4 regions of the Thermosinus thermophiluss DSM 23256 genome follow, and region 3 is predicted to be linked to each of the others. Evidence: riboswitches for the same ligand, from Rfam matches in the RefSeq annotation. Region 3 holds a riboswitch; each other region holds the start of a gene.

Region 1 (7,579 bases), on a different contig from region 3:
TTGCCGGCGCCGTCGATGAAAATCGCCGCCGCGGGCTGGCGTTAGCTCGGGAAGGAGCAGCCCGGGCAGATGTTGTCGTCCTGCCGGAGATTTGGACAACCGGGTATGCCTTGCGGGACGTGGACAAGTGGGCCGAGGATGTTGAAGGTCCGACGATCAGTGAAATGCTAAATATTTCCAGGAAATATGGCACTTATATCATTGCCGGCTCCATACCGCTACGAAAAAACGAAAAAGTTTATAACGGCGCGGTAGTAATAGGTCCGGACGGAAATGTTGCCGCCGAGTACCGAAAGATCCACCTCTTCAGTATGATGGGGGAAGAACGTTTTTTTGCCGCCGGTGATCGCCGGTGTACTTTTAATTTAAATGGGGTCACGGCTGGTATTGCCATTTGCTATGACTTGCGGTTTCCTGAATTGTTTCGCTCGCTTACGCAAGAAGGGGTAAAAATCATCTTTCTTCCTGCTGAGTGGCCGGCCGCCCGCGGCGAGCACTGGCATTTGTTAAGCCGCGCCCGGGCTATCGAAAACCAGGTATTTCTTTGCGTTGTCAATTGCGTTGGCGAGCACAAGGGGAATCCTTTCTACGGCCATTCGATGCTTATCGGGCCGTCGGGAGAAGTTTTGGCGGAAGGCGGAGAGGAAGAAACGATTCTGTATGCCGAGGCCGACTTTGCGTTAGTCGCGAAGGCACGGGAGAAAATGTCGGTCTGGCAGGACCGGCGGCCGGAGGTGTATCTATGATTACCGGCAAGACCAAACCCGTTGCCCTCCTGGGCTGGCCGGTAGAGCATTCGTTTTCGCCAGCGATGCAGAATGCGGCTTTCCGGTACCTGGGGCTGGATTATGTGTATTTACCCTTAGCGGTAAAACCTGATGATCTTGGCGCCGCTATCGCCGGGTTGAAGGCCATGGGGTTTGCCGGAGCCAATGTTACCATCCCCCATAAAGTGGCAGTTATGGCGCATTTAGACGCCTTGGACGATACCGCCCGCATGGTTGGCGCCGTAAATACTATTGTCATCGAAGACGGGCGGACAGCTGGCCATAATACTGACGCCGCCGCTTTTATTGCCGCTCTTGCGGCGGCTGGCGTCAAGCCGAACGGAAAAAGAGTCGTTCTGTTGGGGGCGGGCGGGGCCGCCCGCGCCGTGGCCGCCGGGCTTATCCATAATAACGCAGCATGGGTTACCGTCGTAGCGCGTAACGAAGATAAAGCGGCAGCGCTGGCGGCTTCTTTTGCCGCCGATTACAAGACCATTTCATCATCCCCCTGGCTGGCTGGAGAACTTAGCCGTCATTTGGCCGACTGTGATATAATTATCAATTGCACGCCGGTGGGAATGTGGCCCAATAGTCATGAGATGCCTGATATTGAATGGAAAAAACTCAATCCTAGAGCCGTTGTCTGTGATTTAATTTACAATCCGAATGAGACCCGGTTTTTGCACGAGGCCGCCAGGCGCGGACACCAAACGGTAGGCGGTGTTGGCATGCTGGTCGAGCAGGGCGCTTTGGCTTTTACTCTGTGGACAGGCCGCGAGGCGCCGCGGGAGGTTATGGCCGGGAGCTTAAAACAACGGTTACATGAATTAACAGTTCTTTGAAATATTGTAAACCCGTCCGCTTCATTGCAGGATTTTTACCAATTTATTACGAATATATACGCAGCCAAAAGAATACTGCAATGGGTGTGATGAAGTCCGGACGGTAATGTGGGCACTTAGTCCAGACCGAGCAAGTAGTGCAACCGACCAGATGCAAAATAACGTTTTTGCTGGTGGCGGTTGTTTTTCGTTTATGGGGGCGGGCATGGTGAAAACACGGAAACGCTTAGGCGATTTATTGCTTGAAGCAGGTCTCATAACGCCCGAGCAGCTCGACAAAGCCCTTAACGTGCAAAAAAAGACGGGGGAGCGGCTGGGGAAAGTTCTGATCAACCTCGGGTATATAACTGAGGACAGTATGATTGAGGTCCTCGAATTTCAGCTTGGGGTACCTCATATCGATTTGAGAAGCATCCAACCAAATCCGGAGGCAGCGGCGGCTATTCCGGCTTCCCTGGCGGAGCGCTACCAAGTAATACCGATCAAAAAAGAAGGCCGCAAACTGACGCTGGCCATGGTAGATCCTACCAACTTTTATGCCATTGACGATGTCCGCATGGTTTCCGGCTGTGAAGTCGAGCCGGTTATTGCCGCGGAGAAAGAGATCGTTCGGGCGATCAGCGAAACTTATGGTGTAAAAGAGCTGGTAGAAAAAGCGGTGAACAAACTGCGCCCGGAAGATACGGGTAATATTGTCGAAGTTACTACCTCCGATGACGCGCCGGTAGTCAGTATCGTCAATTCTCTCATTAGCCAGGCCGTTAAAGAACGGGCCAGTGATATCCATATAGAGCCACAGGAGAAACACTTGCGGGTGCGCTTCCGGGTGGACGGTGTTTTGCGGGAAGTGGTCACCTTTCCCCGCCATGTTCACGCGGCAATTGTCTCAAGGATAAAAATTATGAGCGAAATGGACATTGCCGAAAAACGCGTGCCCCAGGACGGACGAATTAAAGTTCAGGAAGCAGGCCGCGATATTGATATTCGTGTATCTACTCTCCCTACTATTCTGGGCGAAAAAGTAGTAATGCGCCTATTGGATAAGCGGGCGGTTATTCTTGATATTAACAAGCTAGGGTTTTCCCCGGCGAATCTTAAACGGTACCGGCAAATGTACTCCCAGTCTTACGGCATGATTCTTATCACCGGGCCTACCGGCTCAGGCAAGACGACTACGCTGTATTCCACTTTGACGGAAATTAATTCTCCCGGCCAAAACATTATTACGGTCGAAGACCCGGTGGAATACCGCCTTGACGGGATCAATCAGGTGCAAGTCAATTATAAGGCCGGTTTAACCTTCGCTAGCGGTTTGCGGTCAATACTGCGCCAAGACCCCAATATCGTCATGGTGGGGGAAATCCGCGATGCCGAGACAGCGGATATTGCCATCAGGGCCGCCTTAACCGGTCATTTGGTTTTTACTACCCTCCATACCAACGATGCGCCGGGGGCGATAACCCGGTTGATCGATATGGGCGTCGAACCATTTTTAGTGGCTTCGTCCGTTTTGGGCGTCGTGGCCCAGCGGTTGGTACGGGTCATTTGTCCGGATTGCAAGAAGCCATACAGTCCGGAGGCTGAATCGCCGGAGCGGTTGTTTCTTGGATATTTGCCTGGTCAGGAAATTACGCTATACCGCGGCGCTGGCTGCCCGCGTTGCAGTCATACCGGGTATCGCGGCCGAGTAGCTATTCACGAAGTGATGAAGGTTAGCCCGAGTTTGCGGGAGCTTATCAACCGGCGGACATCCAGCGACGAACTGGCAGCGGTCGCCAAGCAGGAAGGCATGCATACCATGCGCCAGGACGGCATTGACAAGGCCTTAGCGGGAATAACAACCATAGAAGAGGTTATGCGTGTTGCTTATACTGGCGAATACGGGGGCTAATTAAATGACACTGGAAGGTTTATTACGGGAAGCGGTGCAGCGCCAGGCTTCAGACATTCATATTACCGTGGGGGTGCCACCGGTCTTTCGTATTCACGGTAATCTTGTCCATACGGACTGGTCACCACTTACTGCCGACGAAACAGATCAACTTTTCAAATCCATAGCTAATGCACAGCAGCAAGAAAAATTCCGTAAACAGGGAGAAATCGATTTTTCCTATGCGATCGCTGGATTTAGCCGTTTCCGCGTGAACGCTTTCCGGCAACGCGGCTTTACGGCCATAGCCGTCCGGGTTGTTGCCGAGAAAGTACCTACCCTTAACGAACTGGGCCACCCTGAAGTAATAAAAACGCTGGCCCGTAAGCCGCGGGGACTGGTATTGGTAACCGGTCCGACGGGAAGCGGCAAGTCAACAACGCTGGCGGCTATGATTGATCTCATTAACAGCGAACGGTCGTGTCATATCATCACTTTGGAGGACCCCATCGAGTACCTGCACCAGCATAAAAAGAGCATTGTCAACCAGCGGGAAATAAACACCGACACCCGTTCTTTCGCCAATGCCCTCCGCGCTGCCCTGCGCGAGGACCCCGACGTTATCCTGGTCGGGGAGATGCGGGACGCGGAAACCATTGCCATTGCGGTGACGGCGGCGGAAACAGGCCATCTGGTCTTTGCCACTTTGCACACCGCTGACGCGGCTCAGACAGTTGACCGGATTATCGATGCCTTTCCGCCTTATCAGCAACAGCAAATCAGGGTGCAGCTCTCCCTTACCCTCCAGGGGATTATTGCCCAGCAGCTCTTACCCCGTCAGGACGGAAGGGGTCGGGTGGCCGCCTTGGAAGTGCTTGTGGCTACGCCGGCAGTGCGCAACCTTATCCGGGAGGGCAAAACCCATCAACTTCTTTCGGTTATCCAAACCGGCGGCAAGCAAGGAATGCAGTCTATGGACTTGGCGTTGCGCGATTTGTACCGGAGCGGCCTTATTAGCAGGGAAGATGCCCTGGCACGGGCAATGGACCAGGAAATGTTCCTGAAGCTGATTAATGGATAATCATTTCAGCGTTTACAGAATATGATACGGTAGACGCTTTTGACAGGAGTGGAACAGGTGGCCAAACCGTTTGAATATAAAGCCAAAGACCGTACCGGACAAGTGATGACAGGTACTATTTTGGCCGAAAACGAGGCTGCCGTTGCAGCGTATATTCGTAACCAGGGATATTTTGTAACTCAGATAAAAGAAAAGAAGGTGTCCTTCTCCATTCACAATCTTATCAATTTAGTAAGGCGGGTAACCGTCAAAGACCTCGCTTTATTTTGCCGTCAGTTTGCGACAATGGTGGACGCGGGGCTCCCGCTCCTTACTTGTTTGAGTATCTTGATCGAACAGACGTACAATCCAAAACTGAAGGCGGCCGTCCAAGACGTCTACCGCAAGGTTCAGGAAGGGGAAACCCTTTCCCGGGCGCTTGGTACACATTCCCAGGTCTTTCCGGTCATCATGGTGAGCATGGTGGAAGCGGGGGAGCTGGGTGGCGTCCTTGACGATGTCTTAAACCGCCTGGCCGTACATTTCGAGAAAGAACACAAACTCAACGAGAAAGTCAAGTCGGCGCTTGTCTATCCGGCAGTAGTCATTGCCATGGCCGCTTTATCGGTAACTTTTATTTTAACTTTTGTTTTTCCCACTTTTATGACTTTATTTAACAACTTGAAAGTTGAGTTGCCACTGCCCACTCGGATCCTGCTGGGCATCAGTCAATTCTTACGCAATTACTGGCCGATTTTCTTTATGGCCGTTGCCATCAGTACTTACGGTGTGGTCCTTTTAGCACGGCAGCCTCGCATTAGACCGGCGGTTGACCAAATAGTACTTTATTTGCCGATTTTTGGTATGTTGCTACGGAAAATTGCTATTGCCCGGTTTAGTCGAACGCTTGGGACATTAGTGCGCGGCGGCGTTCCCATTATTAGTGCCCTGGACGTAGTAAAAAAGACGACAGCCAATTTGACAATGATTAACGCGCTTACTTCGGCTCAGGCCAGTATCCGCGACGGCTTGGGGCTGGCGGCGCCCCTCGGCGCCAGCAGCATTTTCACGCCGATGGTCGTGCAAATGGTGGCTATCGGCGAAGAAACGGGCGAACTAGATAAAATGCTGGAAAAAATCGCCGAATTTTACGAGAGTGACGTGGACGACATTGTCAGCCGGTTAAGCAGTATGCTCGAGCCGCTATTGATCGGGATATTGGGAGTGGTAATCGGTTTTATCATTATTGCCGTCGTTTTGCCGCTCTTTGATGTCATAACCAATTTCAACCGTACTTTATAACATGGAAAGGAGGTGAAATTCATGCTGAGAAACATGCGAAAGGCCATGAAAGGGCAAAAGGGTTTTACGCTGGTGGAGTTAATGGTCGTGGTTGCTATTATAGGAATTTTAGCGGCAATTGCAGTTCCGAGGTTTGCTGACACTACGGATTCTGCCAATTTATCGAAAATGAAAGCCGATTTGCGGACAATCGATAGTGCCGCTGCGGTTTATTACGCTAAGAATAATGCTTACCCGGCGGATATTGCAACTTTAGTAACCGGTGGCTACTTGACGGCGGCGCCGCAGCCACCCGCAAAATATAAAAATTTAGGGGCCGTGACGTATACTTTTAACCCAGCAGTAGGCCGGGCCTATGCCACAATCAATGGTTCGAACTATTACTCAGATAGCACCAACTGGCCATAATTCCGACATATGCCAAGGCGGCCTTATGCCGCCTTGGCTCCCTACTTTGCGTTAAGGAGAAACGCCTTTGCTTACCTTGTTTATTTTCCTCCTTGGTCTCGTTATCGGCAGTTTCCTCAATGTCTGCATCTACCGTCTGCCGCAAGGCAGATCAATCATTACTCCGCCTTCTCACTGTTTCGCCTGCGGCACGCGCCTAAAGTTCGGGGATTTAATCCCTGTAATTAGTTATATTGCCCTGCGGGGCCGCTGCCGGTATTGCGGCGCAGCTTTTTCGGTGCGGTACCTTCTGGTGGAACTCCTGACTGCTTTTTTATTTATATGGTGTTTCCAAGTAACCGGGTTAGGCCCGGAATTAGTGAAAGCCCTTATTTTTATTTCATTTCTCATTGTTATCGCCTTCATCGACTACGACCACCAGCTTATCCTCGACAAAGTGCTTATCTGGCTGGCGGGAACTGGTGTTGCCATAAATATGGGGTTAGGTTTTACCGGTCTTACCGACATGATTGCCGGCAGCCTGCTTGGCGGCGGTTTGCTGCTCGTGATTGCCATTGCCAGCCGCGGCGGCATGGGGGGCGGAGATATTAAATTTGCCGCTTGCCTGGGCTTGTGGCTAGGCTGGAAACTGACGCTGCTGGCATTACTATTGTCTTTCCTGCTGGGCGGCGTCGGCGGTATCGTGCTGCTGACATTGAAACGCAAAGGCCGCAAGGATTTTATTCCTTTCGGCCCTTTTCTCGCCCTGGGCGCTCTTATTGCCGGTCTCTATGGCTGGCAGATACTGCGATGGTACTTTCAGCATTTTATGAGGTGAGGCAATGCAGCGGGGTTTTACGCTCATTGAAACCGTTATCGTAATCGCCATCCTCGGGATTGCCGCTACCCTTGCCATGCCGATGATTGGCAATTTTTTGGCCGCCCATGAACTTGACTATGCTGCCCGCAATTTGGCGGCTGACATTCGCTATCTCCAGCAGCTTTCAATCAATGACCCTGATAATAAAGCCGATTATAAGATGTTTATCCAAAACAATGAATACCGAATCACCTGGTATAACGCTACCAATCCGCTAAACCCGATGCCCGAGGATACGTTCAAACGGGTGGTGCTGCCGGCATCGGTTTCAATTGTCAGTCCGCCGCAGCAGCTGAAGTTTGGTTCGACAGGAGCGCCGCTTAAAGGAACGTCCATTTTGCTGCAAAGCACTAAAGGGGGCTATAAATATGTCGTTGTCGCCTCAATCACCGGGCGGGTCCGCGTCAGCGATACAGCCGACACCGAATAGACGGAGGTTGCCGCTGCTGTGCGCTTGTTCTAGCCAACGAG
Region 2 (7,579 bases), on a different contig from region 3:
AGGATCGTTGATTATATACAACCCCGGTATTTGGTGCACGAATTTACGTTTCGCTGTCGCGCTGAATTGTCTCAGTACATAAGCACCCAGCAGGCGGCGCTGCAGGGGAATATTTTGGCACGAGGTGAAGTATCATGGAATTGTTAGGCCAAATAGCCGCTCTTTTTCAAAAAGGCGGATTGGTTATGTATCCTTTATTGGCTTGCTCCATTATGGTAATAGCAATAGTTATTGAACGCTGGCAGTATTATCGTACCGCTGAAACAAGCGATGAGTTTCTTGCTCTCCTGGAGAAAAAGTTAGGCGAGGACCAATGGCAGGAGGCCATGGCTTTATGCGAAAAAACGAGCGGAATAACGCCCAGAATTATTTTGAAAGTATTGCAAAAGGGCGTTCTTGACCCGGCGCTTCTCCAGAACGCACTGGAAGGTGCGGCCGCATTGGCAACTGCCCGTTTGCGGGACCGGCTCAGCTACTTGGAAACCATCGTTACGTTGGCGCCGCTGCTAGGGCTTTTGGGCACCGTTATTGGCATGATAAACTCTTTTAGCATTATGGCCATCAGATCCGGACAGCCTCACGCGATTACCGGCGGGGTAGGCGAAGCATTAGTTGCGACTGCGGCCGGACTATGCGTAGCCGTCATGGCGCTGGTGGCCCACAGCTATTTCGCGCAGCGCCTGGACCGAATCATTACCGGCATGGAGATGGCATTTACCTGCTTACTGGATGCGGCGGGGCGGAGGAAAGTAGGATGAAGCTGAGGAATTTGCGCCTTGAACGGCAGCCCAAACTCATGATAATACCAATGATTGATATTATCTTCTTTTTACTGGTGTTTTTCATGATGAGCACGTTATATATGGTTGAGCAGAAGACCATTCCGGTTGCTTTGCCGCGGGCGGCAGCGGCTCAGGCCGATATGCAGAAACAGGTAGCCATCACGGTTACCGCCCAGGGTACGATTTTCTTTGAGCGGGAAGAAGTCCCGCTGGCGCTTTTGGGCGCCCGGATACAGGCCGAGCTTGAACGGTCGGCAGACACTTCGTTTGTCCTGCGGGCAGACCACCAGGCTGAATATGGCAAAGTTATCACGGTGCTTGATGAGCTGAAAAAGGTCGGCGTTCGCCGGATTGCCATTGCGGCCGAGGCTAAGCCGAGGTGATTTATGATGGAGCAGTCACGGTGGCGACGCGCCCTAATCGTTTCCGGTTTTGTTAACTTCTTGCTGCTAATCGCGATAGGGTGGATGGCGGATTACTTTCCTGAGGGGCGGGATGCACCTTTGGAAGTAGACATTATTGCTCATGCCGGGATCACGTCCAGTATACCGGCGGCTGTTTCGCCAGTATCCTCTTTGCCGCCAACCCCTGATGCGCCGACGACAGCGCAGCAGTCGCAACCCGCCTTGAATATGGGCGAAGGGCAAAAAAACGGAGACGTAGCCGAAAGTGCGCAAAGCAATAGGGAAGGAAGTACGCCGCTTGCTGCGTCTGGCGCGATAACGAGCGATCCGGGCCAGGCTGCGGGGGTGGGGCCTTCTGCCGGGGTAGGGCGGAAAAATATACTGCCGCCACGCATTTTGCGAAAAACCGAACCGACCTATCCGGAACAAGCCAGGCGCCAGGGCTGGGAAGGGACGGTTCGGGTTAAAATTGAAATAACGGCAGAAGGGCGGGCCGGTAACGTATGGGTTGTCGGCTCTTCCGGCTATGAAATATTGGATAATGCGGCAGTTCAGGCCGTGCGCCAATGGACTTTTGTGCCGGCTAAGGACGAGAACACCGGTTTTCCCGTTTCCTGTATTACGTCATTGTCCGTCGCTTTCCGCCTAAATTCGTAATCCTTACCGTCAGATGGTTGGCGGCCAATGCCCGTAGCCAGATAAAGGCATTATATGAATAGACCCATTTTTACATAACTTAACGCGGCGGCGGAAATGATACAAAACGGGAGGTCAAAACAAATGGCTCAGCCTGGACGCAGACAAGGGTTTCTATCCTTTTTTAGCGGCTTTATTGTTGGCGTGCTTGCCATGGTTGGCGTTTTATACTTTACCGCCCCGCAACTTTTGCCGCTACCGCAGCCCAAACCCGAGACCCCGACCAAAGCGCCTTACGAGTATTATGTGATTATTGATGAAGCCACCGGGGCAACAATCATGTATGTATCGGTCGTAACTGTCAACCCCGGTGATGAACTGATTACCGAAGACAATAAACGCTATGTTGTGGTCCGGGTGGAGGAAAACCGGGCTTACGCCCGTTATGTGGAAGATGTAAAGGTCAGAACGAAAAGAGAACCAGCGCCGTAATTTATGGGTATACGATGCGACAATTGGCTAACAGACAGTAATGACCCAGTAGTTGATTAAGCTCGGCCGCTACTGGGTATTTTTTGCATTTTCCCCGCCGGTGAAACCCCAGCGGGGCTAGATATTAAGTAAAATATTCGATATTATAGGATTAGACTTCCTCTCTTACCAATTGCTTTTACGGTTTACCGGTCATGTGCAGGGCGATTCGGCGGTGGAAGGAATGAGACAATGGCAGTTAGGGATAGTGCGGATAGCTTGCGGGAACGGCTGTGGACCAGAGATTTTATTTTGATTTGCACGATTAACCTGCTCATCTTTTGCGGCTTTCAGATGCTGCTGCCGACTTTACCGGTTTATGCCAAGCACTTGGGCGGCAGTGACGCCGCGGCCGGCTTGATCGTTGGCATCTTTACCGTCGCGGCGGTCATAATGCGTCCCGTGGCGGGGCAAGCACTGGACTATTACGGCCGCAAGGGCATTTTCCTGTCCGGACTGGCCGTCTTTATCAGCGCGGTGTTGGCTTACATCTGGGCGCCGTCGCTGGGGATCCTGCTGTTAATCCGCTTTATCCACGGCTTTGGCTGGGGCGCTACCAGCACAGCCGCCAGTACGGTAGCGGCCGATATTATTCCCAAAGCCAGGCTGGGAGAGGGGATGGGATATTTCGGCTTAACTACGACGGCTGCGATGGCTTTTGCCCCGGCATTAGGCCTCTACTTAACCAGTCATTTCAGTTTTTCCGTTTTATTTTTGGTATCTGCTTTTATCGTGACGATAGCCGCTGGGTTGGCCCTCAGCATTGGTTACCGGCACATTAACGCCGCTAACGCCAAAACGGTTCTGCTGGAAAAGGTGGCGCTGCGGCCGGCGTTGGTGATCTTCTTTGTGACCATGACCTATGGTGCGATCGTAGCTTTTTTGGCGCTCTATGCTGCCCAGCAGGGCATTGGCAATATCGGCCCCTTTTTCACCGCTTATGCCACCGCTTTGGCGGTAGCCCGGCCGCTCGCCGGACGGCTTGCCGACCGGCGCGGGTTCGATATTGTCGTCATTCCCGGGCTGGTTTTGGTTATGGTAGCCATGTTCTTGCTCTACCTGGCGCAGGGTTTGGCCTGGTTCTTAGCGGCAGGCATCGTGTACGGCGCAGGTTTTGGCGCGGTGCAGCCCGGTTTGCAAGCCATGGCGGTCCTGCAGGCGCCGCCAAACCGGCGGGGGGCGGCCAACGCTACTTTTTTTATTGGCTTTGATCTTGGCATTGGCTTCAGCTCGGTGATCTGGGGCTTGGTATCCCAGCTAACCGGTTATAAGACCATGTATCTATGGACCATGGCCCCGGCCTTATTGGCCTTATCCGTATACATTGTCTTTGGGCGCCGGACGAGCCAGTTAACTCAGTGATCATTATTGTCGCCGCGCAAGGATAGCGGGGACCGCACGGGGAAACATAAAACAGAAGTTTAAATGGGGGGGTACGTATATGTTAGCTTTAAACTCGAAAAAAAATAAATTCTTTGTATTGTTTTCCGAAAGCGCCAGACTGGCCCAAAAGGGCGCCTATATCCTCCATGACGCCCTGATCCGGCCGGAAAGTCTGCCGGAAAAGGTCAAACAGGTTTTTGACCTGGAACATGAGGCGGACGAACTTAACGATGAAATTCTTGACAATCTGCACCAGACCTTTATTACCCCACTGGACAGAGAAGATATTTTCGCCCTTACCAATCAATTGGACGATATTGTCGACTATGTCGAGGACATTGTGGAGCGGATGGCCCTTTTTCGCGTTAGCAAGCCAACCGGCGGTGCCATTGAGCTCGGCAAGCTGCTCGTGTTGTGCACCGACGAATTAGTTTCAGTCTTCGATTTACTGGCCAATATCAAGGGTAATCGGGAAAAAATACTGGATCTTACGAAAAATATTGTTGAAATGGAAGAAAAGGGCGACCATATCTATCGCGAAGAAGTCGCACGTCTTTTTATCGGCAATGTTGACCCTATCGATATTATTAAGTGGAAAGAAATACTGGAATTGCAAGAGGATGCCCTTGACCACTGTGAACGGATTGCCGACCAGTTAAAAGGCGTCTTGATGAAGTACGCTTGATAAAAGTTGTAAGCATGGCGTGGGCCAAACCCAAGCAATCTTACCTGAGATGCAGGCTGCAGTTTAAAATGCAGCCTGCGTTTTTTTAGGATAAATAAAATCAATAATTAAAATGTTTATTATCGACAAAATCAATGGTATGATTAAGAGGGGGAAAAATTATGGATATACGCCATTTGGAATATTTTGTGGAAGTTGCCCGGCACAAAAGCTTTAGTAAGGCAGCCCAGGCCGCATATGTCTCACAGTCGACAATCAGCAAAATGATAAAAGATTTGGAAACCGAGCTTGGGGTGGTCCTCTTTAACCGCAATTCCAAATATGTCGAGCTGACTGACGCGGGAGAAATACTGTTTTCTCAGGCGCAGCATGTTGTGTCGCTGTTTCAGAATATTACTGCCGAATTCGAAAGCATGGTTAAGCTGGAAAAGGGCAAAGTCAGTATTGGCCTCCCGCCGATAACGGGGGCTACGGCCTTTGCGGAGCTGCTCGGCGAATTCCGGCGGACCTATCCCAATATTGATATTGTCCTGTTTGAGTATGGTTCGAAAAAAGTTGAACTTGCCATCCAGGACGGGTCGCTCGATATCGGTGTAATATGCAGTCCGAGCAATAATGAAAACTACGAAGTGATCGAATTTACGCAAGATCCTTTGCGGGTCATCATGCATCCTAACCATCCCTTGAGCCAGTATCCGGAGGTCGACTTTGCCCTTCTCGCTGACGAGGCCTTTGTCTTATACCGTGAAGACTTTAGTCTTCATGACGCAATTATCGACCGCTGCCGTCTTGCCGGGTTTCAGCCGAATGTTATTTTCGAGACGTCCCAACGGGAATTGATGACCCAAATTGTTGCCGCCAATCTTGGCATTGCCCTCTTGCCCAGCAAAATTTGCGAGCAGTTGGACCCTAAAACCATTGTTGCGGTTCCGCTGGCCGACCCGCAGCTCTTTCTCCAAATGTCGATCATTTGGAACAAGCGGCGCTATCTGTCCCATGCCGCCCGCTTGTGGTTAACTTTTGTCCGGAACCATTTGGCAAAGAGCGGGGACTTGACTTGACTAACGGTGCACCTATTTATAAAATAAAATGAGTAATAGCCTACCTTTTGGAACTAAATATTGGGCAAACCCGTCGAAAGGCGGGGACGCAAAGCTATAGGGTCTAAGGACTTCTTGTCTATGATTGCCAGCTGCCGGTTAAGGAATTAACTGATTTTATTTAGGCAGCATTAGTCTGCCTTTTTTATTTTTGCAAAAAACAAAGAGGAGGCGGCATATGACGAACCTACTTTCCCGGTTTCCGATGAGGACTAAACTACTATTGATCTTCGCTCTGGTTGCGCTGGTTCCGCTGGTAGTTCTAAGCAGCATCACTTCCTACCAGACTTATCAGAAAGACGTGCAGAGTACATATGAGGACAATAAGCGGATGGCGGCAGCTTTGGCCGGTGAAACTGAAAGCATGATCCAGTCCTTGATTGATGTTTTGCGGCTAATAAGTCAGACCCCGCAACTTATGAGCATGGATCCGGCGCAACAAGTTCCGCTGTTAAAGCTGGTTAAACAGCAATATGCTGATTTCACCAATGTTTATGTGGCCGATGCGACCGGACGCCAGATTGCCCGCGATGCGGGCGAGCCTGTCAACATCGCCGACAGGGCTTATTTCCAGGCAATAATGAAGGGGGCGCCGGTAGCCGTAAGCGATGCCTTAATTTCTAAATTAACCGGACGGCCTACCGTAATTATTGGCGTTCCGGTGAAGAATTCCCAAGGGGAAGTGGTAGGCGCCGTGTGTGCTACCGTCGATCTGGGGAGACTTGATGCCAAAGCCCGGGCGATCAAACCGGGCGAAACCGGATATGCCTTTATTACTGACAACACGGGCAGGCTGATTTCACACCCGGTAAAGAATTTTGTCGACAGCCTTAAGAATGTCAGCGATTTGCCGCCGGTAAAAGAGGCCGTTGCCAAGACAACCGGCTTTATCACCTATGAATTTGAAGGTGAAAAGAAACTGGCCGGCTATGCTTTTGTTCCCAGCACCGGCTGGGGCGTAATTATTCAGCTGCCGGAAAAGGAAGCATTAGCCGGCGCCCGCCGTCAGCTCTTGGTATCGGGTGCAATGGTAGGGGCAGTGACACTGGTGATCATCGTTATCGCCATGACCGTTGCCCGGTCGGTTGCCCGGCCAATCGGCCAGGTAGTGGAATTTACCCGCGCGGTGGCCCAAGGGGATTTTACGCAGAAGCTGCCGGTGACCGGCCGTGACGAAACTGCCCAGTTGGCTATAGCCTTTAACACCATGACTGACCAGTTGAAAGAACTGGTAAAGAAGATAAATGCCAATGCCGAGCATTTAGCCGCTTCAAGCGAAGAGCTTACGGCCAGTGCCGACCAGTCTTCGCAGGCAGCCGGCCAGGTAGCCGCTTCCATCACTGGTGTGGCTAAAGGCGCTGAACGGCAGCTGGCTGAGCTGGAAAGTACCACAGCGGTGTTGCAGGAGATGTCGGCGAGTATTCAGCAGGTGGCGGATAATGCCAATCTGGTTGCGCGTCAGGCGGACCAGGCGGCCGGTAAGGCCCAAAACGGCAGCAGTCTGGTAGACCAGGCGGTCGGCCAGATGGCGCAGATTGAGCAGACCGTAGCCGCATCCGCCCAGGCGGTCACCAGTCTTGGTAACCGGTCCGACCAGATCGGCCAAATTGTGGATACTATCGCCGGCATTGCTAGTCAGACAAACCTGCTGGCCCTGAATGCCGCCATTGAGGCGGCGCGCGCCGGGGATGCGGGCCGCGGTTTTGCCGTTGTTGCCGAGGAAATAAGAAAACTGGCTGAACAGTCGCAGGAAGCGGCTAAACGGATTGCCGCTTTGATTAGCGAAGTCCAGGGAGAGACGGAAAAAGCGGTAGTGGCGATGGAAAGCGGAAACCAGGCCGTCAGGATGGGGGCGGAAGTCGTCAATACCGCCGGCCAGACCTTCCGGGAAATTGTTAGTTTGGTTACAAGAATATCTAGCCAAATCAAAGAAATTACCGTGGCTATTGACCAGCTCGCTGCCGGCAGTCAGCAGATTGTGGGGGCGGTTGCGCACCTTAATGAGCTAGGCAAAGAGACGGCCGCAGAAGCGCAGACCGTGTCGGCGGCGACGGAAGA
Region 3 (7,579 bases):
TGCCGGGCGCGCCGACGGCGACGGCCTTATCGGCATGGACCGGCTGTATTTTTATGAAAGCGTAATCCTGGTGCTCGAAGGCATTCAGGCCTGGCATCTTAATTACGCCCAAGAAGCCCGGCGGCTGGCCTCAGCATGCTCTGACCCGGTACAAAAGGCAGAATATGAGGAAATTGCCGAATGTATGGAATGGATTGCCCATAAGCAGCCGCGCACTTTCCGGGAAGCCCTGCAAATGGTTTACATGATCCATATTGCCGTACTCAACGAAGACGCTATTTCCGGCCTGTCGCCCGGCCGCATCGGCCAAGTCTTGTATCCATGGTTTGAACAAGACATCGCCGCCGGACGGACGACGGAGGAGGAAGTGCTCGAGCTGTTAGAGTGCTATCGCGTTAAAATGACGTGTATTGACTGCTTTGCCTCCATGGGCGTAGTCGGCGGGGTGTTATCAGGCAATACCTTTAACAACGTCAGCCTCGGCGGTCTGACGCGTGACGGCCGGTCGGCCGCCAACCGCCTGGAAATGCTTATTTTGGAAGCGGGCATGAAATGTGAAACAACGCAGCCGACCTTGTCCGTGCTGTATGACGAAAAACTCCCCGAAGATTTTCTGCTGAAAGCCATTGAATGCAATAAGACCGGTACGGGTTATCCTGCCTGGATAAATAACCGCGGGGCCATGGAGTTTCTTATGAAGCAATACGGGCCGGAAGGCATGACGCTGGAGGACGCCCGCGCCGTCGCGATCGGCGGCTGCCTGGAAACTTCACCCTGCATATGGCTGGAATTAACCTTAAACGGCAAAAAGTATTGGGTGCCCGGCGGCGCCGGCCAGCCTACCAGCGTCGGCGTTCACTTTATCGCTAACCCCAAAGTCCTCGAGTTGGTTTTGTTTAACGGTTTTGACCACCGGACTGGTGAACAAGTGTTGCCGCCGCACAACAAGAAGCTTGAGACTTATGAAGAACTTTGGGAAACATTCAAGGAATACTATGAGCTTGTTGTCGACTGTCTGGTGAAAACAAACAATATCCAGCACGATATCTGGCGCAAGCAGAATATGGCCGTATTTAACTCCCTGCTCAAGCCTGACTGCCTCGACAAGGGGCAGCATATCGGCAATCTCGGCTACCGGTATAACGCCACCTTCAACATTGAATCGTGCGGCCAGATTAATATGGTTAACTCGCTGGCGGCGCTCAAAAAATTGGTTTATGACGAAAAAAAGTATACGCTTGAGGACATGCGGGAGGCCGTTCTTAACAACTTCGGCTTTAAGACGGCAGCCGAAGCGGGCAGCTTCTCCCTCGCGGCGCAGGAAAAACGGGATGATGCCGACACGCGCTTTGACGAGATCCACAGCGACTGCCTGAAAGCGCCTAAATACGGCAATGATGACCCCTATGCCGACAGTATCCTGCAAGAATACGAAGAATGGTTCTGCGCAATGTGCCGTAAATTTGAATCGCTCTACGGCCGACCGATGTATTCTTGTCAGATTTCGGTTTCCACCCACGGCGCCCAGGGAGCAGTCACGCTGGCGTCGCCTGACGGCCGCCTGGCCGGAACGACTTATGCCGATGCGTCCATGTCAGCTTATCCGGGTACTGACCGGAACGGGCCGTATGCGCTGTTTGAGTCGGCGTGCTGCTGGGACCATTCCCAGTCGCAGAACTCGCAAATGAACCTGAAAATCCATCCCAATGCGGTGCGCGGCATCAGCGGCTCACGCAAGCTGCTCGAGCTGACCCGGGCATATCTGCGCCGCGGGGGCTTTCATATCCAGTACAATATTGTCGATTCGAACGTCCTTAAAGATGCCCAGCAAAACCCGGATAAATACCGCGACCTGATGGTCCGCGTCGCCGGCTTTACCCAATACTGGGTGGAAATTGGCAAACCGATCCAGGACGAGGTCATTGCCAGAACCGAATATGAAGGGGTGTAAAGTGATGGACAAAGCAGCACTCAACCATAACGACTGCCGCAATTTTATCCCCATTGACGTAGCAAAGGGAATATGCAATGTCCACCAAAAGGAAATATTAACCGACGGGCAAATATGCCCCAAGTTTGATGCGATGCCCAAGTGCAAGCACTGCGCTAACTTTACCGAGCCTGATGAAAAACTTATCGGCCGTTGCCTTGGTTTTGGCGATAACTACTGGACGTTCGGCGAGCTTAAGGCTGCTGTCTGTGAACATTTTCGGGGCAAGTGAGCCGACGGCCGGCGGGGCGCAAAGCCCTATAAGCGAGGGTGATTGGTTTTGCCAAACAGCAAAGGCCTGATTTTCGATATTCAAAGCTATTCGGTTCATGATGGGCCCGGATGTCGGACGCTGGTCTTCATGATGGGCTGTCCCCTGCGGTGCGGTTGGTGCGCCAATCCGGAAGGGTGGGAAGCTCGTCGGCGACTAATGTTCCGGGCGACTAAGTGCGTCCGTCCGCAGCGCAAGTGCCGCCGGTGCGCGCCTGTCTGTCCAGAGCAGGCGGTTGACGGCGGTGAAAAGCACGAACGGATAAAAATTAACTGGGATAAGTGCCGCCATTGTGCGAGCTTTGCCTGTGCGGCGGCCTGTCTTAACGAGGCGCTCACCGTCTGCGGCCGGGAAATAACCGTTGAAGAACTGACGCGGATCTTAAACCGCGACCGGCATTATTGGGGTTCGGACGGCGGGGTCACTTTCAGCGGCGGTGAGCCGCTCGTGCAGCAGGATTTTTTGCTGGCAGCTTTAAAAAGGTGCCGGGAAAGTTATATCCACACTGCCATCGAGACCAGCGCTTATGCGCCGTGGCCGGTTTTCAGCGATGTCATGGCCAATATTGATTTTGCATTTATCGATATAAAACATATGGATCCGGATCAACACAAAAATAAAACCGGGGTATCGAACGAATTAATATTGAACAATATCCGCGCGCTCAAGGCGAATGGCTGGCCGGGGCGGCTGATAATCCGCATGCCGGTGATTGCCGATTTTAATGATAGTGAAGATAACATTAACGCTATGATTGCCTTTTTCAGAGAGATCGGCCAGAACGAAATCAATATTTTGCCGTTTCACCGCCTGGGCGACTCAAAATGGACGCAGTGCGGCATGGTTTATCCCTACCGCGACTATGAAGCGACGCCGGAGCATGTGCTCGACCATATTCAGGAGCTGTTTCTGGCCAATGACATATTGTGTTATGTAGGGCACGAGACGCCCTTTTAGCGGCGCAGCAGTGGGAACTGCGCTGTGTATACCAACGGGACGGCAATTATACGGCCATAATATATGACGCCAATTGGCGGGTTGACTGCCAGTAAGTTAAAAAGGCCCTGGTCTTGTGCCAGGGCCTTAATATTTATATATCCAGGCGTTACACTTTGAAGTGCTCGACTTGCTCGTCCAGCCGTTTGGCCACGTTCAGCACCTGCTGGGCGCCGGCGGCGATTTCTTCGGTCGAGGCAGTAAGCTCTTCGGCCGAAGCGGCAATCTCTTCGGAAGCGGCCGACGTCTCTTCCGACACGGCGCTGACGCTCTGGACGCGGTCCAGTACCGCGTCTTTGGATTTAACCGTTTTGTCCATTTCCTGGTACGCGGCCGCGATCATGGGAGCAATAGCCGCTACCGAAGCGAGGATGTGGTCAAACGACCTGACGGTATTCTTGACATTTTCGATTTGATTTGTCACTTGGTCTTGCGTTATTCGGGCAGTCTCCACTACTTCGCCGGTTTCAGCGCCGACGGTGTCCAGCAGGGCTTTGATTTTGTCGGCTGAAGCGCGCGACTGCTCGGCCAGCTTGCGCACTTCTTCGGCTACCACGGCAAAGCCGCGGCCGGCTTCGCCCGCCCGCGCCGCTTCGATGGCGGCATTGAGAGCCAATAGGTTGGTTTGGTCGGCTATGCCGGTAATTACGCCCATGATTTCCCCAATTTGGCCGACCGATTTGTCCAGGTTAGCAAGTTTTTCCGTAACCAGCTGAAAAGCCTGTCTGACATTGTCGATCGATGCGGTGAGCAAATCCAGTTCCTGTCTGCCTTTGCCGGCCAGTTCGGTTGTTTCTTCACTATTGGCTTTAACGTTATTAAGTGCGGTATAGACTTTTTCGAGCTGGGCGGAAATAGCGCCAATAAGGGCGACGATGTCCTGCAGGCTGGAGGCCTGGTTTGACGCGCCGGCAGCCACTTCCTGAATGGCTTTGGCCACTTCGTTAGAGGATGACGCTACTTCCTGGGAGGCGGCGCTCAAGCTTTCCGAGCTTGTCGACAATATCTTGGCGTCGCTACGAATGCTGCCAATAAGGGGGCGCAGGTCATGCTGCAGTTTGTCAAGCGCCCTGGTTAATTGGCCGATCTCGTCCTCACGGCGGAGGAACTTTTCCGGTACTGCCCTGGTGAAGTCGCCGTCGGCAATGACGCTTAAGTGGTCGACCGCCAGCTTCAGCGGGACAGCAATGCTCCGGGCGATGAAGACCGTCAGGGCCAGGGCGATGGCGAGCACCAGCGCGGAAACCACCAGCAGCACCCGGTTTAGACCGGCTACCTTATCCAGCACTTCATCTTCCGGGGCGTTAATGGCGACTGACCAGCCGGTGCTCTTGACCGGGGCAAAGGCAACATATTTCTTTTGTCCTTGATAGGTGTAGACACCTACGCCTTCCTCGCCTTTGGCCATCCGGGAGATGATAGCCGCCAGTCCGGCCAGCTCTTGATTAGTCTTGGCCTCTTCGATGAAATTTACCTGTTTAAGAACAAGTTCTTGATCTTTATGGCCGATCGTTTTACCGGTACTATCGACCGCGAAGGCATAGCCAGTTTGGGCATAGGAAAGGCTGCCCACGGTCTTGGCAAAATGGGCGCCGTCAACGATGCCGAAGACCACACCGGTTATCTCGCCGCTAGCATAGTGGCGGACCGGGGCGGCCACGCCAAACATGACCGAGTTGTCTACTTTGCTGACCAATGTACTGGATATATATGTTTTGCCGGCCAGCGCCTGCTTGAAGTAGTCCCGGTCGGCAAGGTCGGCGGTCCTGCCGTCCGGATAAAAGGCCTTGCCGGACTTGTCGATGAGACCCATGCGTTTAAAGCCCAGTTTTTCTGCCTGTTGCAGTTCCGCAGCCAAAACAGCGAGTTTTTCTTCTAAAGTAGCTTCCCGGTCGCCGGCTTTGCCGCGGACGACATTGCGCGCCGCCACGTTTTCCACTATATATTTGAGGGTATCAATGCGATTGTCCTGCATGGCCGTATATTGTTTGACCACTTTCAGCATGCCATCTTCGGCTTCGGCTTTTACCGCCTCGCCGGCGCGGTTGGTACTGACCAACCAGAGCGCCAGACACCCTGCCAGCACGACCAGGCCAAAAAACAGGGTCATCTTTGTCAGTAGGCTTTTCATGTTTATGCGCAAGAATTTCATAAACATATCCTTTCCCCTAACCGCGGCCGCTCCCCGGGCGGCGGCCAGGATAACGCCTCCTTCGCTGAATTTGTTGGCTTTGAATAGTTTACCATCCGTTTGCTAGCTAGGTCCCCAAAAGACATAGTATGTTTTACTTTTATCACCGCCCCTTTTTCAAAATAAAAAATCCTTCTATACGGCTAAAGGTATAGAAGGACCCGCCGCAATCATGCAACCGGCTGCCATAGAATAACTGCTATTCCTTAGGCCCGTGGCTTTGCGTCCCTGCCTTTCGACAGGTTTGCCTTTGGATAATTGCTTTAAGATAATCGCTATTAAAGTAATTGCCATAAATTAACTTAGACTATTATTAAATATGTTGTCAAGCCTTTTTAATACTTTTTTTAGATGGCTGGGTCGGCGGCACGAGCCCGTCTGTTTATTTCTGGAGGCTTGGTGCTAAAGTTATTATGGCATATTGTCGGTTCGCCCGGTGAGCCAGTCCAGAGAGACATCAAAATAGTCAGCAATAGCAACAACAACATCGAGCGGCGGAATACGGTCGCCTAGCTCCCACCGGCTTACGGTTTGTTTAGATACATTGAAGATTCTGCCGAACTGCTCAGCCGTCAGGTTGTGTTTTTGGCGCAGTTGCCGTAACCTGACACAAAAAATTTCGTGTAGAAACATAAAAACCCCCTTGCGAGTCACCGAAAAGGTGACTATAATTTAAGAAGGTAAAAAAATTGTAAAATGGTGCTGATTGGTGCGATTTGTAGGGCGGCGGTTTTGAAAAGACGGGCGACGTAGCCGCTGCTTGAATAATCAGATCAACTAAAATAAGTTCAATAACGTGGTTGGTAAAGTCCTTTTCGGAATTTGCCAGCCAAGTGCTTACCTGCACGAATTTAAAAGTTGGAAAATTATAAATTTTAAATCGAAATATCAATTGTCGTTGATAAAGGCAAACCCGGTGAAAGCCGGGGACGCAAAGCTACGGGCCTAAATTCGTGGTTAGAATATGGCAGCCGGGTTGCCAAGTCGACAGGTATTAGTATGACTATTTTGCGTGGTAATGGCTGCTTTGAGGCAGCCGTTTTTTTGTGTGCGCCCGGCATGGGCTTGTCTATAGGGTGAAAGGCAGGCAATATAGCGCCAGGCGAAGGGAGAGGGTAAATTGCTGGTAGGTAATGATGACAATAAGTTATGGTTGGGTTTAGACGATGCTGGCGCCTGGCTGGAGGACCTACTTGCTGACAAGACCCGGATAGGTCACGGTATTGACAGCCCGCGAGAAGTCTTTTTGTCTGCGGTTATAAAAGCATTGGTCAATGCCCTGGAAGCCCGAGATCGTTACATTTACCGTCATTCCGCCGGGGTGGCGGTTCTGGCCGGGAAAATTGCCAGCAAGCTTGTCTGGTCGGAGAAAGAAGCGTATTATATTGAGCTTGCCTCGCTTCTTCATGATATTGGCAAGATTGGCATGCCTGACGCGGTTTTGGGCAAGCCTGGCTCCCTGACGCCGGAAGAGTGGGAATTAATGAGGCGGCATCCGGATATTGGAGCAGATATTATCGCCGACATCCCGGGCATGGTGTCGGTAGCCGATATTGTCCGTCATCACCATGAGCGATGGGATGGCCGCGGCTATCCTGCCGGCCTGGCTGGAGCAGCCATTCCGCTGGGGGCGCGCATTGTGGCGGTGGCGGATAGTTTCCAGGCTATGGTTTCGGATCGGCCTTACCGGGCCAGGCGCTCAGCGATACAGGCGATGCAGGAAATCAAGGCTGCTGCCGGCAGCCAGTTCGATCCGGCAGTAGTAGAAGCATTTATCGATGTTTTTAATGAATATTGCGATCATAAAAAACAGGCAACAGGAGGTTAATCTGGATATGGACAAGGTTCGCGTTTTGGTGGTTGATGATTCGCCGTTTATTCACCGGGCTGTCGCCAGGGCCTTTAAGAACGAGGAAAAATTTGAACTTGTCGGGTCGGCTTACAATGGCAAGGAAGGCAGTGCAATGTATTTTGACCTTAAACCGGATGTGGTCATTATGGATATAACCATGCCGGTTATGGATGGGCTGGCGGCTGCCCAAGAAATTTTGGGCAAAGATAACCAGGCCAGGATTATCTTTCAGAGCGCCATGGGTGATGATGAACTGGTTAAAAAGGCCAGAGAAATGGG
Region 4 (7,579 bases), on a different contig from region 3:
GTAGACACGAGTTTTTGGCAGGAGGAGAAGAGAGTTATGGTTATGAATGCATGGCAGGGGTTTCGCCCCGGACGGTGGACAGAGACAATCGATGTCCGCGACTTTATTCAGCACAACTATACTCCCTATACAGGGGACGGTGCCTTTCTTACTGGCCCTACGGCGCGGACGGCCAAGCTGTGGGACAAATGCTGCCGCCTACTGGCCGCTGAGCGCGCCGCCGGCGGCGTGCTCGCCGTCGATACCGAAAAGGTTTCCACTATCACGGCGCATGCGCCGGGATATATCGACCGCGACCTTGAGAAAATCGTTGGTCTGCAGACCGATGCGCCGCTTAAGCGCGGCGTCATTGTCAGCGGTGGCATCCGCATGGCCGAGCAGGCCTGCGAGGCCTATGGCTACCGCCTTAATCCGGCCATATCGGCTATTTATCACGAGCACCGCGTAACCCACAATACCGCCGTTTTTCGCGCTTATACCGAAGAAATGAAACAGGCGAGAAGGGTAGGCATTATCACGGGTCTGCCTGACGCCTATGGACGGGGCCGCATCATCGGCGACTACCGTCGGGTAGCCCTGTACGGCACGGACCGCCTGATCGCGGCCAAACAGGCCGACCTTGGCCGACTGGCGGCAATGCCGATGACGGAAGAAGTTATCCGGCTCCGCGAGGAGGTCGCCATGCAAATCGCCGCCTTAGAGGATATGGCCAAAATGGCCGCCGCCTACGGTTTTGACATTACCCGCCCGGCGGCCGACGCCGGCGAAGCGGTGCAGTGGCTGTATTTCGGCTACCTGGCCGCCATTAAGGAGCAAAACGGCGCCGCCATGTCCCTGGGACGCGTGTCGACGTTTCTTGACATTTACCTGGAACGGGACCTGGCTGCCGGCCGCATCAGCGAAGAGGAGGCGCAGGAGCTGATTGACCAGTTGGTGATTAAACTGCGGCTAGCCCGGCAGCTGCGCACTCCTGAATATAACGAGCTGTTTGCCGGCGACCCGCTGTGGGTAACGGAGGCCATCGGCGGCATGGGCCTGGATGGCCGGACGCTGGTCACCCGCACTTCTTTCCGCATCCTGCAAACACTGTATAATCTGGGACCGGCGCCTGAGCCCAACCTGACGGTGCTGTGGTCAACACAGCTGCCCGACGGCTTTAAGCGGTTTTGTACCCAGGTATCGCTGGACACGAGCGCCATTCAGTATGAAAACGACGACGTGATGCGCCCGGTCTATGGCGACGATTATGCCATCGCCTGTTGCGTCTCGGCCATGAAAGTGGGTAAGCAGATGCAGTTCTTCGGCGCCCGGGCTAATCTGGCCAAGGCGCTGCTTTACGCCATCAACGGCGGCCGCGATGAAGTAACCGGCGAACAGGTGGGACCGGCCTTGCCGCTGCCGCAGGGCGAATATCTCGATTACGACGAGGTGCGGCAAAACTTTTCCCGCGTCCTCGCCTGGCTGGCCGGTCTGTATGTCAATACCATGAACCTTATCCACTATATGCACGACAAATACGCCTACGAGAGCGCGCAGATGGCGCTCCATGATACGGAAGTCGGGCGGCTGATGGCCTTCGGCGCGGCCGGCTTGTCGGTGGTGGCCGACGGCTTGAGCGCCATCCGCTACGGCAAAGTAAAAGCGCTGCGCGACGAGCGGGGTCTGGCTGTGGACTTCGTCGCTGACGGCGACTTCCCCTATTTCGGCAATGACGACGACCGGGTAGACGCCATCGCCGCCGAGGTGTGCGCCGAATTTAGCGCCAGACTGAAGGAACATGCCGCCTATCGGGGGGCTCAGCATACTCTGTCCATACTCACCATTACCTCTAATGTGGTTTACGGCCAAAAAACGGGAACCACGCCCGACGGCCGCAAAGCCGGCGAGCCCTTTGCTCCTGGCGCCAACCCCATGCATGGGCGCGACCGCCGCGGAGCGCTGGCCGCCCTCCGGTCGATTACCAAACTGTCATACGACGACTGCCAGGACGGTATTTCGTACACTTTCTCCGTCTTGCCACCCGCTTTAGGCAAAACGGCGGCGGCACGGCGGGACAACCTGGTGGGCATCCTCGACGCCTATGCCGCGCAGGGAGGACATCATATTAATGTCAATGTCTTGGACCGCCGTGTCCTGGAGGATGCCATAGCTCATCCTGAACATTATCCCCATCTCACCATCCGCGTCTCGGGGTATGCCGTTCACTTTACGAAACTGTCGCCCCGGCAGCAACGCGAAGTGCTGGAGCGCACCTTCTATGAAAGGCTGTAAGGAGAGATTTATGCCGCTCGGCCTTTGCCACTCCTGTGAACCCTGCGGTACCGTCGACGGACAGGGCATTCGCTATGTCCTGTTTCTCGCCGGCTGCGCCTTGCGCTGTAAATTCTGTCACAACCCCGACACGTGGCAGCCGACCGGCCGGCCGGTCACCCTTGACGCGGTGCTGTCCGACCTGGCCCGGTATGAGGCGTTTTACCGGTTTTCCGGCGGCGGGGTGACGGTGAGCGGCGGCGAGCCGCTGCTACAGGCCGAGTTTGTGGCCGCTCTGTTTCGCGCCTGCCGCCGGCAGGGCATTCATACCACTTTGGACACGGCCGGCTTTGCTTCACCGGAAAAAATGGCGATGGTGCTTCCCTATACTGACGCCGTGCTGTTTAGCATTAAAGCGGCGCTTGCCGACAAGCATGTCTGGCTTACCGGGAGATCGCCCGGACCGATTGGCGAAAACCTGCGGACGGCAGTCGGTTGCGCACCGGTGACGGTGCGGTATGTCGTCATTCCCGGTTTAACCGACACGGCGGCGGATTTTGCGGCGTTGGCCGATCTGCTGCATGGCCTGCCGCGGCCCGTTTCCGTGGAACTATTACCCTACCACACTCTTGGCCGGGCCAAATGGGAAGGCCTTGGCCGCCGCTATCCCCTGGCCGGCGTACCCGCTGCCCGGCGCGAACAGATGCTGGCCGCGCGGGCAGCCCTGACGGCGCAAGGAATCAGGGTAATCGAGGCAGAATATTAGCATGATAACTTATTAACCGTCGGAGGTATTCATGCTTGCCCAATTATTCCTCGGTTTGTCCACCTTTATCACCGGGATCGTCCTCGTGGCCATCGGCACCGATTTTGGCCGCATCATTAACGTCACCGTCGGCGTCATTGCCGGGTCGGTGTTTATCCTCCTCGGCATGGCCCGGCTGAAATACGTCTGGGTCAACTGGCGGGACAGGGAGAGATAGAAGCCTTGCCAATAGCGGCTGGATGGTCTAAAATATATAGGTTAACGCTAGCATGAAAAGTGGAGGGGAACCGGAGGACGCGGAGAGGGATAATTTTGGCTTTAGCGCGATGAATATCGCGCCTCTGCGTTCTCAGTGGTTAAAAATTTTTTCATGCTTTGTGGCGCCATTTATTGGCATGATTATCTTTGCAGTAAGGTGGAGTTTACATGAGCACCAATTTGGAAGTAGGTATCGTCGGGCTGCCTAATGTCGGCAAGAGCACCTTGTTCAACGCTATTACCAAGGCAGGGGCGGAAGCGGCCAACTACCCCTTCTGCACCATCGAACCCAACGTGGGCGTGGTGGAAGTGCCGGACGAGCGGCTGGGGAAGCTGGCGGCGATGTATAAGCCGCGCAAGACGACGCCCACGGCCATGCGATTTGTCGACATCGCCGGGCTGGTGAAGGGCGCATCCCAGGGTGAGGGGCTGGGCAACAAGTTTCTGTCCCATATCCGCCAGGTCGATGCCGTGGCCCAGGTGGTACGCTGCTTTGCCGATGCTAACATTACCCATGTCGAAGGGGCGCTCAACCCCTTGCGCGATATCGAGATTATCAACACCGAACTGTGTCTTGCCGACCTGGAGACGGTGGAAAAAAGATTTGAACGCACTCAAAAAATGGCCAAAGCCGGCGATAAAAAAGCCCAGAGCGAGTTTGCCGTCCTTGAGCGCCTGCGCGCAGGGCTGGGTGAGGGGCAGCCGGCGCGGCGACTGGGCTTAAGCGAAGAAGAGCAGGCCCTGGTGCGCGATCTCAATCTGCTTACTCTTAAACCGGTGCTATTTGTCGCCAATGTGAGCGAAGACGATGTAGCCGATCCGGACGCCAACCCGTATGTGCAGGTGGTGAAACAGTATGCCGCCGGGGAAGGGGCGGAAGTGATCGCCGTCTCGGCCAAACTCGAGGCGGAAATTGCCGAGCTGTCCGACGAGGAAGCCAAGCAGTTTCTCGCCGAGCTGGGCCTCGTTGAATCGGGACTGGACAAGCTCATCAAGGCCGGTTATAAGCTTTTGGGTCTGATTACCTTTTTCACCGCCGGCGAGCAGGAAGTGCGGGCTTGGACCATCCGGCAGGGTACCAAGGCGCCGCAGGCGGCCGGCAAAATTCATAGCGACATTGAGCGCGGCTTTATCCGGGCCGAAGTCGTGTCCTATCCTGACCTCGTTGCCGCCGGCAGCTACGGCGCGGCCCGGGAAAAGGGCCTTATCCGCCTGGAAGGCAAAGACTACGTGATGCAAGACGGCGACGTGGTCTATTTCCGGTTCAACGTGTAAGCATGAAGAAGCGCAACACCGCCATTTCCCGGGTAATATTCCTTAACTGAATTGCCAATCTTAAACAGGGGAAAGACAAAGACTTCCTGGTGCAGAATTAAATCTGCGAACAGGAAGTCTTTGTCATAAGGTGCCGGTCAGGAAACAATGCCCCGGTTACGCCAGCGGGGGATATTGATCGGTTAAGAGAGTTGGAGCGGTGGATCGGCGCTGCGGTTGCTAACCCCCAAGCGGCGGCCGGACCGGTCTGTGGCGCCAACTGGGACTAAATTCTCCCAAATATGACTTATTTCTCCAAAAATAGGACTAAATTCCTCAAAATAGGACTTATTTCCCTAAAAGAGACTTGTCAAGACCCAACGACTATAGTATGATAAAAATTAAAGAAAGGTGGAATCGACATATTTTGATATGCAAAATTTGGGCAAACCCGGTGAAAGCCGGGGACGCAAAGCCATGGGTCTAAGGACATTAGGTGTCTATGATCGCCAGGTTGCCAATTAGCATTAGGGCTAATTGTTGTATATATGCAATGATGATGCGACTATAAGCTGGTTGGCAGGCGGAAAGCCTGCTTTTTTGCTGTTTTTCCGTAGGCAACCTGGTATCTATGTTTCTCTGTTGGTTGGCGTACAAGTTTTGCGGGGAGGGAAACGTAATGACAGGGGCAGGCGGAAACGGCAGCTTAGAGACGGTAATCAGCATTGCCGACCGCGATATTTATGATGCGGACGGCGTATTACTGGTGGCCAAAGGCAAAAAAATAACGCCGCAGATCTATCAGCGGCTGCTAGAGCGTAAAGTAGTGCTTAAGCGACAGGGGGGCGAGTTTACGTCCCCCCCCCCCCCCCGCAGAACGCAAGATGGGGAGCAAGTGGTTGCTGCAGTAGCTAAGCTAACCGCAGCCATCCCTGGGTTGGACCAGGAACTGATCGCGGCGGCGGCGGCGCGGGTAGGCGAGCTTATCGAAAATGGCCGCCAAAGCTTTTGGAGTATTCACTTGAAAACGCTGGTCGGGTATGCAGGCTGGGTTTATTCCCATTCTTTGAATGTGGCGCTGCTGGCGGTCATGATTGGCGAAAAACTGGGGCTGGCCAGGCAGGCCGGGCAGGCGGTCTGCCTTGGCGCGCTGCTACACGACGTCGGCATGGTACTGGTGCCGCCCGAGGCCATCAACCGTGCTGATCCACTGCGACCGGAGGAGGTGCTAATGGTAAAGCAACACCCCCGCGTCGGCTGCGACATGCTCCGGCCGCTGGCACTGGAAGACGCGGTTTTGACCGTCGTTGGCCAGCATCATGAGCGCTGCGACGGCAGCGGTTATCCGGCCGGGATAAGGGGCGGCGAAATCAGTTTGCTGGCAAGCATCGTCGCAGTCGCCGATACATTTGACCTTTATACGTCGGGGCGGGAATCCCGAACCGGGCTGGAGCCGCATCAGGCGCTTGAAGCAATAAAAAGCGAGCAGCACCTGTTTTGGCCGGAGGTAGTGGCGGGGCTGGAAGCAGTCCTACGGCCTGCCTGGCAAAATGCGTCGGGCGGGTAAATAAGCCGCTTGACAACCGAACCTTAAAAATTAAGGAAGGCGAGTTGGGTGGACATAAAAAGAAGGCTTTGGTTTACTGACGGCTGCGCCGTCTTAACCAAAGCCTTCTTAAATTATTGGTATTATGCTTTCGCCGTCTGCGGTGATTGGTCTTTGTCAGCTACCGGCGTGTAAGTAAGCAAGCTGACGCTGACAAATACAATCATGTTAACCACCAGGGCCACGAACCCGGCATTAAGATTCAAGCCGGCAATGGCGAAGGGATCCATTTTGTTGAGAATTAAAGCGAACACAATAACTTCGCCGACAATAAGGCCGGTATATGCTCCTATCTTGGTAGCCTTCTTCCAGAACATTCCCAGGACAATCATGGGGAAGAACTGGGTTACGCCGGAGTAGCCGGTAAGCAGGAGATTGACAAGCATATTAGGTTTGTAGATAGCCAGGTACAAAGCTATGGCCGTAAGGATAAGGACGACTACCCGGGCTAATTGGCCCATTTTTTCCGGGCTGGTGTCTTTGCCAATTGTTTTACCGTAAATATTACGGGTAAACAGCATGGACGTAGATAGCAGCAGGTCGGCCGCCGGGATCATGCAGGCCAGGGCGCCGGCGCCGCCAACGAGGCCTAACGCCCACCCGGGGAATACTTTTTGGACAATGGTCATAAAGGCCATATCCGGCGTTTTCAGCGGCGGCGTAATGACCAGCAGGGCGGTAAAGCCAATCAGCATGGGGAAAATCAGGCAGTACTGATAGAGCGGCAGGTATACGGCGTTGTGCCGCAAGACATCGGGGTTCTTGGCGCTGAAGCTGTTGGCCGAAAAATGGGGCCACATATAAAAGCCCAAGCTGGTCACCACGAGGGTGGACATTACCCAGCTGACATCGAGGTTTTTGGTCCCGCCCGGCAAGGCGAGAAAACCCGGTTTGGCCGCGTCAAGCGCCTCAAACATGCCGCCGACGCTGCCGAAGTAATGGATAGGCAGATACAGCCCAAAAAAGACGACAGCAACCATCATGACAACGTCTTTGATAATGGCTGTCGCGGCTACGCCCCGCAGGCCGCTGACATAGACAAAGGTCGCCACCATGGTAAAGGCAATGAGCATTGCCGGCACGCGGGTAATCTGGCCATAGGAACAAGTTTCAATGATGAGTCCCAACCCGGTAAGCTGCAGCTGCAGATAAGGCAAGAGAAACGCGACGCCGATGCAGGCGGTCAGAATGCCCAGGGGTCTGCTCTTATATAGATGTTCCACCAAATCCGGCTGGGTCATCAGGCCGTATTTGCGGCCCAGCGGCGAAATGGCGGGCAATAGGTAGTAGCCTACCAGATAAGCCAGGGCGCCATAACCGAGGATGTAAAATGTGGGGCCGCCGCGGGCATAGGCCCAGCCGCTGGCGCCAAGAAAGGCAAATGCGGTGTATATTTCACCCGCCATAATGAACCAGTTGAGCCACCGGCCGAAGTTGCGGCCGCC

What was found. Region 3 has a riboswitch for cyclic di-GMP ahead of BLQ99_RS05035 (methyl-accepting chemotaxis protein). Riboswitches for the same ligand answer to the same signal wherever they lie in the genome.
Region 1: it holds a riboswitch for cyclic di-GMP, as region 3 does, so the genes downstream of both, gspE (type II secretion system ATPase GspE) here and BLQ99_RS05035 (methyl-accepting chemotaxis protein) in region 3, are expected to answer to the same signal.
Region 2: it holds a riboswitch for cyclic di-GMP, as region 3 does, so the genes downstream of both, BLQ99_RS09030 (methyl-accepting chemotaxis protein) here and BLQ99_RS05035 (methyl-accepting chemotaxis protein) in region 3, are expected to answer to the same signal.
Region 4: it holds a riboswitch for cyclic di-GMP, as region 3 does, so the genes downstream of both, BLQ99_RS07615 (HD-GYP domain-containing protein) here and BLQ99_RS05035 (methyl-accepting chemotaxis protein) in region 3, are expected to answer to the same signal.

What each region holds. Positions count from the first base shown of each region.
Region 1 covers NZ_FNBU01000002.1:128,362-135,940, reverse strand. Annotated here, with positions in the region: gene BLQ99_RS01975 (carbon-nitrogen family hydrolase) at 1-746, shown strand, start outside; gene BLQ99_RS01970 (shikimate dehydrogenase) at 743-1,609, shown strand; cyclic di-GMP riboswitch class II at 1,684-1,767, shown strand; gene gspE (type II secretion system ATPase GspE) at 1,815-3,500, shown strand; gene BLQ99_RS01960 (type IV pilus twitching motility protein PilT) at 3,505-4,560, shown strand; gene BLQ99_RS01955 (type II secretion system F family protein) at 4,618-5,841, shown strand; gene BLQ99_RS15355 (competence type IV pilus major pilin ComGC) at 5,863-6,249, shown strand; gene BLQ99_RS01945 (prepilin peptidase) at 6,317-7,066, shown strand; gene BLQ99_RS01940 (prepilin-type N-terminal cleavage/methylation domain-containing protein) at 7,071-7,538, shown strand.
Region 2 covers NZ_FNBU01000013.1:45,309-52,887, forward strand. Annotated here, with positions in the region: gene BLQ99_RS08990 (TIM barrel protein) at 1-147, shown strand, start outside; gene BLQ99_RS08995 (MotA/TolQ/ExbB proton channel family protein) at 135-758, shown strand; gene BLQ99_RS09000 (ExbD/TolR family protein) at 755-1,165, shown strand; gene BLQ99_RS09005 (energy transducer TonB) at 1,169-1,843, shown strand; gene BLQ99_RS09010 (hypothetical protein) at 1,967-2,314, shown strand; gene BLQ99_RS09015 (MFS transporter) at 2,546-3,715, shown strand; gene BLQ99_RS09020 (DUF47 domain-containing protein) at 3,795-4,421, shown strand; gene BLQ99_RS09025 (LysR family transcriptional regulator) at 4,583-5,482, shown strand; cyclic di-GMP riboswitch class I at 5,536-5,621, shown strand; gene BLQ99_RS09030 (methyl-accepting chemotaxis protein) at 5,700-7,579, shown strand, end outside.
Region 3 covers NZ_FNBU01000006.1:15,725-23,303, forward strand. Annotated here, with positions in the region: gene hpdB (4-hydroxyphenylacetate decarboxylase large subunit) at 1-1,951, shown strand, start outside; gene hpdC (4-hydroxyphenylacetate decarboxylase small subunit) at 1,956-2,222, shown strand; gene hpdA (4-hydroxyphenylacetate decarboxylase activase) at 2,271-3,218, shown strand; gene BLQ99_RS05035 (methyl-accepting chemotaxis protein) at 3,367-5,415, opposite strand; cyclic di-GMP riboswitch class I at 5,619-5,707, opposite strand; gene BLQ99_RS05040 (helix-turn-helix domain-containing protein) at 5,860-6,081, opposite strand; cyclic di-GMP riboswitch class I at 6,345-6,432, shown strand; gene BLQ99_RS05045 (HD-GYP domain-containing protein) at 6,569-7,276, shown strand; gene BLQ99_RS05050 (response regulator) at 7,284-7,579, shown strand, end outside.
Region 4 covers NZ_FNBU01000010.1:58,461-66,039, reverse strand. Annotated here, with positions in the region: gene pflB (formate C-acetyltransferase) at 37-2,271, shown strand; gene pflA (pyruvate formate-lyase-activating protein) at 2,258-3,016, shown strand; gene BLQ99_RS07625 (hypothetical protein) at 3,048-3,233, shown strand; gene ychF (redox-regulated ATPase YchF) at 3,443-4,549, shown strand; cyclic di-GMP riboswitch class I at 4,963-5,050, shown strand; gene BLQ99_RS07615 (HD-GYP domain-containing protein) at 5,208-6,095, shown strand; gene BLQ99_RS07610 (sodium:solute symporter family protein) at 6,218-7,579, opposite strand, start outside.